3 regions of the Nocardia sp. NPDC006044 genome follow, and region 1 is predicted to be linked to each of the others. Evidence: riboswitches for the same ligand, from Rfam matches in the RefSeq annotation. Region 1 holds a riboswitch; each other region holds the start of a gene.

Region 1 (3,508 bases):
GAGCAACACCAGCAAGCCCACCATCCCCAAGATGACCGGCCAGAAGGTCGGTGCCATCGACCGCCTGACGAAATCGCTCACCGAGTAGCCGAGCGTCTTCGAATCGATCCCGAAATAGCCGTACCAGGCGCTCGCGTACACCGCCCCGAAGTAGTACAGGACTGGAACCAATACGGCGGCCTGCGATGCCAACGCCCCGGCAATCATCACCGCCGACCGCAACGGTGACGTCTCGGGTTGCCTCGCGACGCTCAACGGCCCCCGCTCGGCTTTATCTCACTCGACGGCGCCAAAGGACGGGGCGCTGCCGAAGGGTCCGTGGTGGGCAGCGGAGGATCGGTGGACACGACCCCGGGTATCGGTATCGGTCTCGGCGACGTCGGTGTCACCGGCTCCGTCGAGACGACAACCGGATTCGACGATGTCACCAGTGGCGGCGTCGAAATGATCAACTTCTGTTTCGTCGTCGCCGGTGTCAGCGGCGACACCCCGGGCGACGGCGTCACCGACGCTTGGTCGGACGCAACGACGACCGATGACGTCGAGGGCGCCCGCGGTGTAGACGATCTGTCCTGATCAGCCGATTCACTGCCGCACGCCGCCCACACCGACGCCCCCAGCACCACCACGCCCAATACAACTGGGCCAGAACGGTTCCGCACGTGCCCCCCTCGAAGTTGCCTGTGCCAAAACAATGCTGACACAAGCACCCCCGGCGCACACTCCCCCAAACGCATGACAAGGGCGCGAGTACGTCCGGCGAACTCGGCGACGCTCCCTGATCGGCGTATCGACCTGACGTCGGCGATCAGTGATTCGGCAGACGGTTTGACCGCCTACGGAACCGGGCGAGATCCGGGGCGGCCGCTCAGAGTCGCGCGGCTGCCGCGATCATCAGGGCGCGTGATCGTTCCGGTGTTTCGGCTTGCACCGCAACCTGATCCATCACGTCGCGGTAGACCTCGAGGTCGTCGCTGCGGTCCAGGTAGAAGGCACTGGTCAGTTGCTCGAGGTAGACGATGTCGGGGAGTTCCTGTTCGGCGAAGCGGAGCAGGGTGAACGAGCTGCCCGCGGCCGCGTGGACGCCTGCGGAGAAGGGCAGCACCTGGATTGTCACTCCTTGCTTGTGCGAGACCTTTACCAGGTGCTCGATCTGCTCGCGCAGTACCTTCCGGCCGCCGATCGGCCGGTGCAGCACGGCCTCGTCCAGCACCGCCCACAATCTAGGCCCGTCCGGCAGGTCGAGGATCTCCTGGCGCTTCGCGCGCAGCTCCACCCGGCGCGCCGCCTCGGCGTTCTGCTGACTGACCTCGATCACCGCGTGGGTGTAGTCCTCGGTTTGCAGCAGACCCGGAACCAGTTGTCCCTCAAAGGTTCTGATCGACTGGGCGGCGCCCTCGAGGCCGAGATAGGTCTCGAACCAGGGTGGCAGCAGATCGCTGTAGCGGTGCCACCAGCCGGGCTGATTCGCCTTGCGCGCCAAGTCCAGGAACATCTCGCGCTCGTCCGGATCGGTGACGCCGTAGAGCGTCAGCAGATCCCGGATATCGCGATCCTTGTAACCGGTCCGGCCGAGTTCGAGCCTGCTGATCTTGGCGTGCGAACCACGGATGTGATTGCCGGCCGCGACCGGCGTGATGCCTTTGGCTTCGCGCAGCTTGCGCAGTTGACCACCGATTGCGATCCGCAGCGCGGTCGGACCGCGCTCGGCGACCCGCGCGTCGATCCCGGTGATCCGGACCGGTTCCGCGACCATGACCTCTACCCCGCTTCTCGACGACTAGCAGCGGTATCGCGCCCATTTCCGTCTCGCACCACACCGCGTCGGTTAGATGATATCCTGCGCTCCGCAAACCGACCCGCGGTTTGATTCCGCGGCGCGTCACCGCGCCGCGACGACCCCTCATCCTTGGTGATCCCAGAGGACTTCGCTATATTCGCGAGTGCAACTGGTTCGCCGGAGGCGGAGTCGAGGAGCCCCTGATCCGCGCGATGGCGTCGAATCGGTCTCGCGCGTCAGCGTGTGGCCGGTGAGAGGAACTCGGTGAAACTCCGGGACCGCACCCGAGCTCGGGTCGGTGCCCATGAGCCCGCAGACCTGCCGATTGTGCCGGGTACACCGTATCCGGCGGTCGTCGCCTCGTGGATCGAGCGCGACGCCGAGCAGACCCGGGCACGGGATCGATGCTTCATGGGGCTCCTCGGTGTCGACTCGTTATCGGCGGCGGCCACTGGCCGCTGACCTGGAGTTCATCCATGCATTCCATCCCCGGACGTGACCGTTCGAATCACGGGCTCCCTACTCACCTCACACCGGCAGTCTCCGGCGTCCCGTCGGTCGTCGACAGCCTGCGCATCCATTCGGGGGCGCGGGTGCCGTTCTCGGTGGAGTTCAATCCGCCGCGCGACACCGCCGGCGAGGCTCGGCTCTGGCGCACGGTGCGGGAGTTCGAGCGCATGCATCCGGCGTTCGTCTCGATGACCTACGGCGCGGGTGGTTCGACCAAGGACCGCACCGCCCGGATCACCGGACAGCTAGCTCAGCAGACCACGTTGCTGCCGGTCGCGCACCTGACGGCGGTCGGGCACAGCATCGCCGAGTTGCGCGCGCTGGTCGGCTCCTACGCCGACTGCGGCATCCGCAACATTCTGGTATTGCGCGGTGACCCGCCCGGCGATCCGCTCGGCGAATGGCACAGGCACCCCGAGGGGGTCGAGTACGCCGAGGAATTGGTGCGCATCGTGCGGGATCTCGGCGACTTCAACGTCGGCGTCGCGTCGTTCCCGCAGGGGCACCATCAGTCCCCCGACCTGCCCACCGATGCGCAGTTCCTGGCCGCGAAACTCCGTGCCGGAGCGGACTATTCGATCACCCAGATGTTCTTCGAGGTGGATCACTATCTGCGCCTTCGCGATCGCGTCGCCGCCGCCGACGCCGAGCAAGGCGCGAAACCGATCATCCCGGAACTGATGCCCATCACCTCCCTGCGCACCATCGCGCGCGCCGAGGAACTCAGCGGCCGCGCCTTGCCCGAGTCGATCATGCGGCGGCTGCGCGCCGCGGCGGGCACCGGCGCCGAGGAGAACCGCGCCGCAGTGCGTGCGGCCGGCATCGAGATCGCCACCGAGATGGCCCAGCGCCTCATCGACGAGGGGGCGCCGTGCCTGCATTTCATCACGCTCAATTTCGCCAAGGCGACCACCGAGGTGCTCACCAACCTCGGTTACGAGGTCACCGCCGCGCCGCTCAGCGCCTGATGCCGCGGCCGGGCGGTGGCCTCGCTCGGTCGAGTCGCCGCTGATGTTCGATCACCCGCGTGGGTTGCTCGCGTGGGTGATCGAACGGGGCCGGCATACGTGTTCAGACAGCCAGCAACAACTTGCCGGTGTTCGCACCGGTGAACAGCATCTCGAGGGTCGTGCCGAATCGCTCGACTCCGCCCTCGACGACATGCTCGCGCGGCTTGATCTTGCCCTCGGCCAGCCATTTCGAGATCTGCGCGATGGC
Region 2 (3,508 bases), on a different contig from region 1:
TCCAGGAGCAGGATGGGGGTGTTCTGGACGAGGGCGCGGGCGAGCAGGACGCGTTGGCGTTCGCCGCCGGAGAGGCGGTGGACCGGGCGGTCGGCGAAGCCGGTCAGGTCGACGGCGGCCAAGGCATCCTGGATGACCTGTTGTTCGCGCGGGGAACCCGCGCCCCACGGCGGCAGGTATGGCGTGCGGCCCAGTGCGACGACCTCGCCCGCACGCAGGTCGGCGGGCGGGCGTTCGTCCTGTGCCACCATGGCGACGGTGCGTGCTCGACGGCGCGACGATATCTGGTGCAGGACTTGCCCGTCCGCGATCACTTCGCCGCGCACGGGTCGCCGCACTCCGGCCAGCGTCTGTAGCAACGTGGTTTTTCCGGTGCCGTTCGGGCCGACGATCCCGATCGTCTCGCCGGCCTGGATCGCGAAGGTCATATCGGTGATTACGGTCCGCCGACCGGCAGCGCACGCGAGCCCGCGCGCCTCCAATGTCCCGGCAGCACTTCGCGCTTCGACTGCCGCACCATTGCCGCGAGTCTCGCCGTGTGCCGTGTCCGACGTGCGATCGAGTGGTGCTCGATGATCGTTGCGAAGGTTCATGCTTCACCGAACCGATAGCGCCGACGCCCCATCAGGATCAGGAAGGCCGGCGCGCCGATCAACCCGGTCAGCACGCCGACCGGGATCTCGGTGGGGCGAACCAAGATTCGGGTAGCGGCGTCGGCGACGACGAGGAACAGCGCTCCGCACAGCGCGCAGGCGGGCAGCAGGGTGCGGTGGCGCGGCCCGACGAGCAGGCGGGCGGCATGCGGGACGACCAGACCGACGAAGCCGATACCCCCGGAGACCGCGACGAGCACCCCGACCAGCACCGCGAGCAGCAGGAACAATCCGATACGCAGTTGCTTGACCGGAACACCCAGTGACGCAGCGGTATCCGCGCCGACGGTCAACGCGTCCAGCCAGCCGTTCGCGGCGAGCAGCGCGACCCCGGCGATCACGACCACGCTGAGCGGCAACGCGATTCGCGTCCAGTCCGCCCCGGCGAGACTGCCGAGCAACCAGAACAGCACCGACTGGGCCGCGCCCGGATCGGGACGCCGGAAAATGAGATAGCTGCTCAACGCCGCGAACGCGGATCCGAGCACCGTCCCGGTGAGCACCAACCGCAACGGCGTCAACCCACCCTGCGCCACCGCGATGAGGAACACCAGGCCCGCCGCGACGAACGCCCCGATCAACGCCCCGCCGGACAGCGCCCACACCCCGGCGCCGGCGAACAACCCGGACGTAATGACCGCGGCCGCCCCTACCCCCGCCCCCGAAGACACCCCGAGCAGATAGGGATCGGCCAGCGGGTTCCGCACCAGCGTCTGCATCGCCGCCCCGGCCAGCGCCAGCCCCGCCCCGACGATCGCCGCGAGCACCGTGCGCGGCACCCGCAACTGCCACACGATGGTGTCGAGCCCGAAATCGGTAGGCGCCTGCCCGGTGACGCGCTGCCGAAGCACCTCCAGCACCGAGGAAACCGGCAGCGTCTCCGCCCCGAATCCGGTGGCAAGCACCATCGCGCCGATCAATAGCACCCCGAGCAGGGGAAAGATGAGCGCCGAACGCACACGGCTCATCAGTAGTGCTCCACAGGCAAGTCGCGGCCTCTCCAGAGTTGTCCTGGCAGGGGAGGTCTGACTCTCGCCGGTGAGGGCGATCACAGTGGCGCGACCGTTCCGGGATTGCACCGGATTCTCGCACCCGCCAGGGATGACGGACGAACTCTACCGGTCGGTCGGGTTAACCCTGTCGCCAGGGTTGTGCGCGCAATGGCGACCATCCACACCCTTACGTACGGTGGGGAAGATGTCGCCGTTCGATGACCGGCACCCGTCCACTGTCACGGACTGGGACGACGCGCGACGCAAAGCCCGGCTACGGGACACCAGCCTGTGGCACGAGTGGAAGACGTTGCGCCGGACCAGGTCGGCAGTGCTGCGGGTGGTCGTATTGCTTGCTGCCATACTCGTCGTCTTCGCCCAGTACCTGACCTTCGATGTCGAACCCGAGCAAGCGCGCCTGGCGCGCACCGACCCCGCGATCCTGCCCGTCGCCGCCCCTGCCGATCCCAAGAATTGGGACACCGTGGTGGTGGACATGGTCGGCCTCGGCGGCTTGGACGCCAGCTCGACCGCCGCCGCGCTGCCCTCGCTGCGCGGGATGGGCGTGGTGTGGGCGATCCGCTACGACAACGAAGGTATCGACACCAAGGTGATCGCCGACCTGATCGTGCGCGCCGCGGAGCTGTCCGGCCTGAAGAACGTGGTGCTGGTCGGGCACAGCATGGGCGGGGTGATCGCGCTGGAGGTCGCCAAACACATCCACCTGGACAGCGACCGCCGCTTGGTCGGCGTGATCCTGGACTGCACGCCGGTGGACCTGAACGCGGTCCGGCCGGAAAGCCGCGGCGCGGGTGAGGACATGGTGCGCTGGATGCGCTGGCTGCCCGGTGCGCGCGAGAGCCGGCTGCTGCGGCTCGCGGTGGAAACCTATGCGCGCCGGGATCGTTTCCTCTCCCACGGCGGCGGTGGGATACCGCCCGGCATCCGCTTCGCCGAGTTCGGTGAAGTTCTCCAGGAGGTGTTGCGGGAGAAGATCTTCTCCCGCAACGCGGCGAGCAACGGCCTGATCGAGGCGCAGTTCACCGCGATCGTGGCCGGCGGCGCGACGGGCGATCTGCGCGCGCTGGCCGCCCCGGCGGACGGAAAGCCGCGCCCCGCTATCGTTTTCATCCGGCCGCGCGATCCGGACCGGGATCGGGTGGTCGATGTCGAGTACTCGCATCGGGTGCTGATCGAGGAGTCCGGCGGTGTGGATGGCACGCTGTCGGTGGTGCTCGCGCGAAACACCGGGCACGCCAACCCGATGCAGCGGCCGATCGAATACAACACCTTCATCGATCAGCAGATCCTGCCGTTCATCCAGCGCTATCAGGCGCAGGTGCGGGAGACGGCGGTCGCGGCCGCGCCGCGCTGATACCGCACCGGGCACCGTGCCGAGCAGTTCGAACCAGGCTGAGACAAACGGTGTTCGGGCCGGTTTTGTCTTGTTTGAATCCGTCTATGTACCGACCACGCACGTTTCTGTTCGGCCGCCCTGGCCGCACCACCGCCGCATTGCTCGCCGTGGCAGCCGTTGCGACCCTCGGACTCACCGGCTGCGCGAACAGCGACAAGCCGGCCGGTCCCGTCGCGGCGGATACGCCACTGCCCGTTGAAGTTCCAGCTGGAACCACATTGGTCCTCGCGGACCAGTCCGAGCGCCTGCAACAGGTGCTCCGAATCTCCGGCGAGCTGGACAAGCTCCCGTTCAAGGCCGAGTTCGCCAATTTCGTCGGCGGCCCGGCCATTCTCGAGGCCTTCCGCGCCGAAGCCGCCGACGTGGCGTGGGTGGGCGACGTCCCGCCGATCCACGCGCTGATCGCCGGGCAGGACGTGCCGATCGTCGCGGCCTACCAGACCAGT
Region 3 (3,508 bases), on a different contig from region 1:
CGGGTTGGTCGTCGTGCACGAGATGCGCTGCGCCAGGGACGAGTACGTGCTCGGCATCGGGATGCGTCTCGGCCATCTGCCGCATCTGGCCGGCCGGGGTGATCGTGTGCTCGCCCTCGAGCAGCAGCGCGGGCACCCGGATGGCGTGCCACTGCGGCCAGAAATCGCGACTGCCCCACTCCTCGGAGATGTCGCGGAATGTCGTCACCGACCCATGCAGCCGGTAGCCGTCCGGTCCATGCTCGAACGAGTTCAGGAAATACCGCCCGGCGACCGGCCCGAAGAATCTCAGCACCGCGTTCGCGTCCGGGAACGGTTGCGGCCACGCCTCGATCATCGCCGCCCAGTCCGTCGCCGTCCGGCCGGTGAAGTCCGGGGCGATGTCCTCGATCACCAGCGCCCGCACCCGGCCCGGGTGCGTCGCGGCGAACACCCAGCCGTGCAGCGCGCCCATCGAATGCCCGATCAGCACCATCGGTTCGGTGATGCCGGCGGTCGCGGCGGCCAGATCGGCGACGAACGCCTCGGTGGTCAGCTCGTCCGGGGCGGGCCTGCCGTGCCCGGCCGCGTCGAAGGTGAAGACGTGGCCGTAGTCGCGCAGCCAGTCCAGCTGGTCGTGCCAGGTCCTGGCGCTGCCCATCAGTCCGTGCAACAGCAGGATGGGCACACCCGCTCCGCCTTCGTCATGCAACACTCCGCCGATTCTGCCGGGCCGCGCCGACAGGTGCGCACAACCCCCGATACGGCCCATACCGGGCACTCGCGCGCGGGTCGTATTGTCGAGCGCATGGCTGTTGTGAAGATCAACGCGATCGAGGTTCCCGAGGGCGCGGGCCCCGAGCTGGAGAAGCGGTTCGCCCACCGGGCGCACGCGGTGGAGGGCTCGCCGGGTTTCCTCGGTTTCCAGCTGCTCCGGCCGGTCGCCGGGGACAACCGGTACTTCGTTGTCACCCAGTGGGATTCGGAAGAGTCGTTCGCCGCGTGGCGGGACGGCCCGGCGCGCGAAGCGCACGCGGGCGAGCGGCAGAAGCCGGTGTCCACCGGTGCGTCGCTGCTGGAGTTCGAGGTCGTGCTGGACGTGGCGGCCAAGCCCGCGGGCTGACCCGGCCACCCACGCCGGGCGGGCCGAACCGTCCGGCGACTCGCCCGACGCCGGGGCGCGACCGTGCTGGTCGTGTTGACGGCGGGTGCCTCCAGGTGTCACAGTTCGAATGACAAAACGCGAGGGTGATGCGGTAATCCGGTGAAATTCCGGAGCGGTCGCGCCACTGTGTTCCATGCACCGGGTCCCTGGGTGCCGGAAAGCCAGACACCGGCATCTTCGCACCCATTCGACGGGACGCGCATCCCTAGGAGGACCGCATGGCTATCGTGCATTCGCCGAGCCGGGCAAACGAAACTCTGGCCACTGTGCTCGTCACAGTAGGCGTCGTTCTTCTCGCACTGCTCACGCTGTACCTGGTCGGCTTCGATCAGGGCGTCATCTCGCGCAGCGGGATGTACCTGCACGAGCTGATGCACGATGGACGGCACCTGCTGGGGCTTCCGTGCCACTGACTTCGTCGGCTGCCGTTTCTCAGGATCCACCCGCTGCGTTCCCGTTGACCGGTTCGCTGAAGACCCTGCTGCTGCGCGGTCTGCTGGCCGGTCTCATCGCGGGCCTGCTGGCCGCGTCGGTCGGCTTCTTCGTCGGTGAATCGAAGATCAACGCCGCGATCGCCATCGAGGAAGCCAATTCCGCGGCGGCGCAGCACGCGCCCGGCGCGGAAGCGGAGGCGAGCGGCGGACATTCGCACGGCGACGAGGAAGAACCCCTGGTGAGCCGCACCGGGCAGAAGGCGGGACAGTTCCTCGCCCTCGGCCTGGCCGGTCTCGCGCTCGGCGCGATCTTCGCCTCGGTCGCGAACGTCGCCCGGCGCTACAGCACGCTGTCCGGGCCGAAACTCGCGCTCGCGCTCGGGCTGGGTGGCTGGGCCGCGATCGTGGCGGTGCCGTTCTTCAAGTACCCGGCGAACCCGCCCGCGGTGGGTGACCCGGAGACGATCAATCAGCGCACCCTGCTCTGGGTGGCGGCGGTGCTGCTCGGCCTGGCGGCCGTCGGTATCGGCGTGTACGTCTACAAGGCGCTGCGCGGTCAGCTGAGCACCGTGCGGCTGATCGGCGGGGTGGCCGCGTTCGTTCTGGTCACCATCGTGGGCTATGTCCTGCTGCCCGGCGTCAACGAGGTGAAGGCGGACTTCCCGGCGACGCTGCTGTGGCAGTTCCGGGCGGCCTCGCTCGGCGAGACCGCCACGCTGTGGGCCTGTCTGGCCCTCGGCTTCGCCGCGCTCAGCGAATTCGCCACGCGCGGTGATACTCCGGTACGAGGGTCGGTCGCTACCGCGGGCTGATCCGCATCCACGAGACGAGGGGCAGTGTCGGTGTCATGACCGGCACTGTCCTTTCCCTTTGGCCCGCACCGCTGCGTTCGGGCGCACCCGCGCAACCACCGCGCGCCGTCCTCGTCGCGTTCGTCGGCTTCGTGGTCGCGCTGCTGGCCGGCGTGGCCGAGGCCGTCGAACAGGCCGCGCTGCTGCTGGAGCGCGACGAGGTCGACATGGCCGGCCTGGCCACCGGACTCGCGGTGCGGCTGGGGATCTACCTGGTCGTGCTCGTCGTCGCGATCCGGATGACGCACGGCGCCCGCTGGGCGCGGCTCCTGCTGACCTTCGGCATCGGCGTGATCGGCCTGCTCTCGCTGATCATCGAACCGCTGGCGGCACTGTTGTCCGCGGACAAGTTCGGCGACCTGTTCGCGCGTCTCACCGTCGAATCCGTGGTGATCGGCGGGTTCCGCACGATCCACGTGGTCGCGGTGCTGGTCGCCGTCCCGGCGATGTATCACCCGGCGGCGCGCCGATTCTTTCGCCGCGCCTGAACATTTCGCATCATCACATGGCTCCTCGCACATCCGGGGATGTGCGGGGAACCAAGCGATTACGCGAGGGCCGCGTCCAGCTGGATGTGGTCGACGCCGGCCAGGGCCTTGCTGACCGGGCACCCGGCCTTGGCGGCCTCGGCAGCGGCGGCGAACGCGTCGGCGTCGATGCCGGAGACCTTGCCGCGCACGGTCAGCTTGATTCCGCTGATCCGGAAGCCGCCGGCCGGATCCGGCCCGAGGGTCACGTCGGCGCTCACGTCGAGGCTCTCCGGGGTGCCGCCCGCGTTGCCGATCTGCGCCGAGAGCGCCATCGCGTAGCAGGACGAGTGCGCCGCCGCGATGAGCTCCTCCGGGCTGGTGGTGCCGTCGGCGTCGTCGGCCGAACGCTTCGGGAACGACACGTCGTACTTGCCGACGCCGGAGCTGGCCAGCTCGACCTGCCCCGACCCCTCCTGCAGAGTGCCGGTCCAAGCAGTACGCGCGGTACGTGTAGGCATCACGATCCTTCCTAGTCCGCCTCTCCGAGTATTCAGGCCAGATTCAGGTGCCACCGCGGGTGCGCTGGCGGCCGACAGTGAGGCGCGGGTC

Evidence for each region. A riboswitch is a leader RNA that binds a small molecule or an ion and turns the genes downstream of it on or off. The one in region 1 is predicted to bind cobalamin.
Region 2: another riboswitch for cobalamin. It lies ahead of ACFYO1_RS25075 (FecCD family ABC transporter permease); the one in region 1 lies ahead of ACFYO1_RS12175 (methylenetetrahydrofolate reductase).
Region 3: another riboswitch for cobalamin. It lies ahead of ACFYO1_RS40310 (CbtB-domain containing protein); the one in region 1 lies ahead of ACFYO1_RS12175 (methylenetetrahydrofolate reductase).

Annotation. Positions count from the first base shown of each region.
Region 1 covers NZ_JBIAID010000001.1:2,594,309-2,597,816, reverse strand. The annotation lists gene ACFYO1_RS12190 (hypothetical protein) at 1-192, opposite strand, end outside; gene ACFYO1_RS12185 (hypothetical protein) at 340-576, shown strand; gene ACFYO1_RS12180 (helix-turn-helix domain-containing protein) at 869-1,756, opposite strand; cobalamin riboswitch at 1,988-2,121, shown strand; gene ACFYO1_RS12175 (methylenetetrahydrofolate reductase) at 2,257-3,258, shown strand; gene ACFYO1_RS12170 (NADP-dependent oxidoreductase) at 3,362-3,508, opposite strand, start outside.
Region 2 covers NZ_JBIAID010000003.1:85,413-88,920, reverse strand. The annotation lists gene ACFYO1_RS25080 (ABC transporter ATP-binding protein) at 1-428, opposite strand, end outside; gene ACFYO1_RS25075 (FecCD family ABC transporter permease) at 590-1,621, opposite strand; cobalamin riboswitch at 1,652-1,788, opposite strand; gene ACFYO1_RS25070 (alpha/beta fold hydrolase) at 1,851-3,020, shown strand; gene ACFYO1_RS25065 (ABC transporter substrate-binding protein) at 3,107-3,508, shown strand, end outside.
Region 3 covers NZ_JBIAID010000006.1:210,079-213,586, forward strand. The annotation lists gene ACFYO1_RS40300 (alpha/beta fold hydrolase) at 1-694, opposite strand, end outside; gene mhuD (mycobilin-forming heme oxygenase MhuD) at 788-1,102, shown strand; cobalamin riboswitch at 1,181-1,336, shown strand; gene ACFYO1_RS40310 (CbtB-domain containing protein) at 1,363-1,557, shown strand; gene ACFYO1_RS40315 (CbtA family protein) at 1,602-2,390, shown strand; gene ACFYO1_RS40320 (hypothetical protein) at 2,426-2,917, shown strand; gene ACFYO1_RS40325 (OsmC family peroxiredoxin) at 2,977-3,417, opposite strand.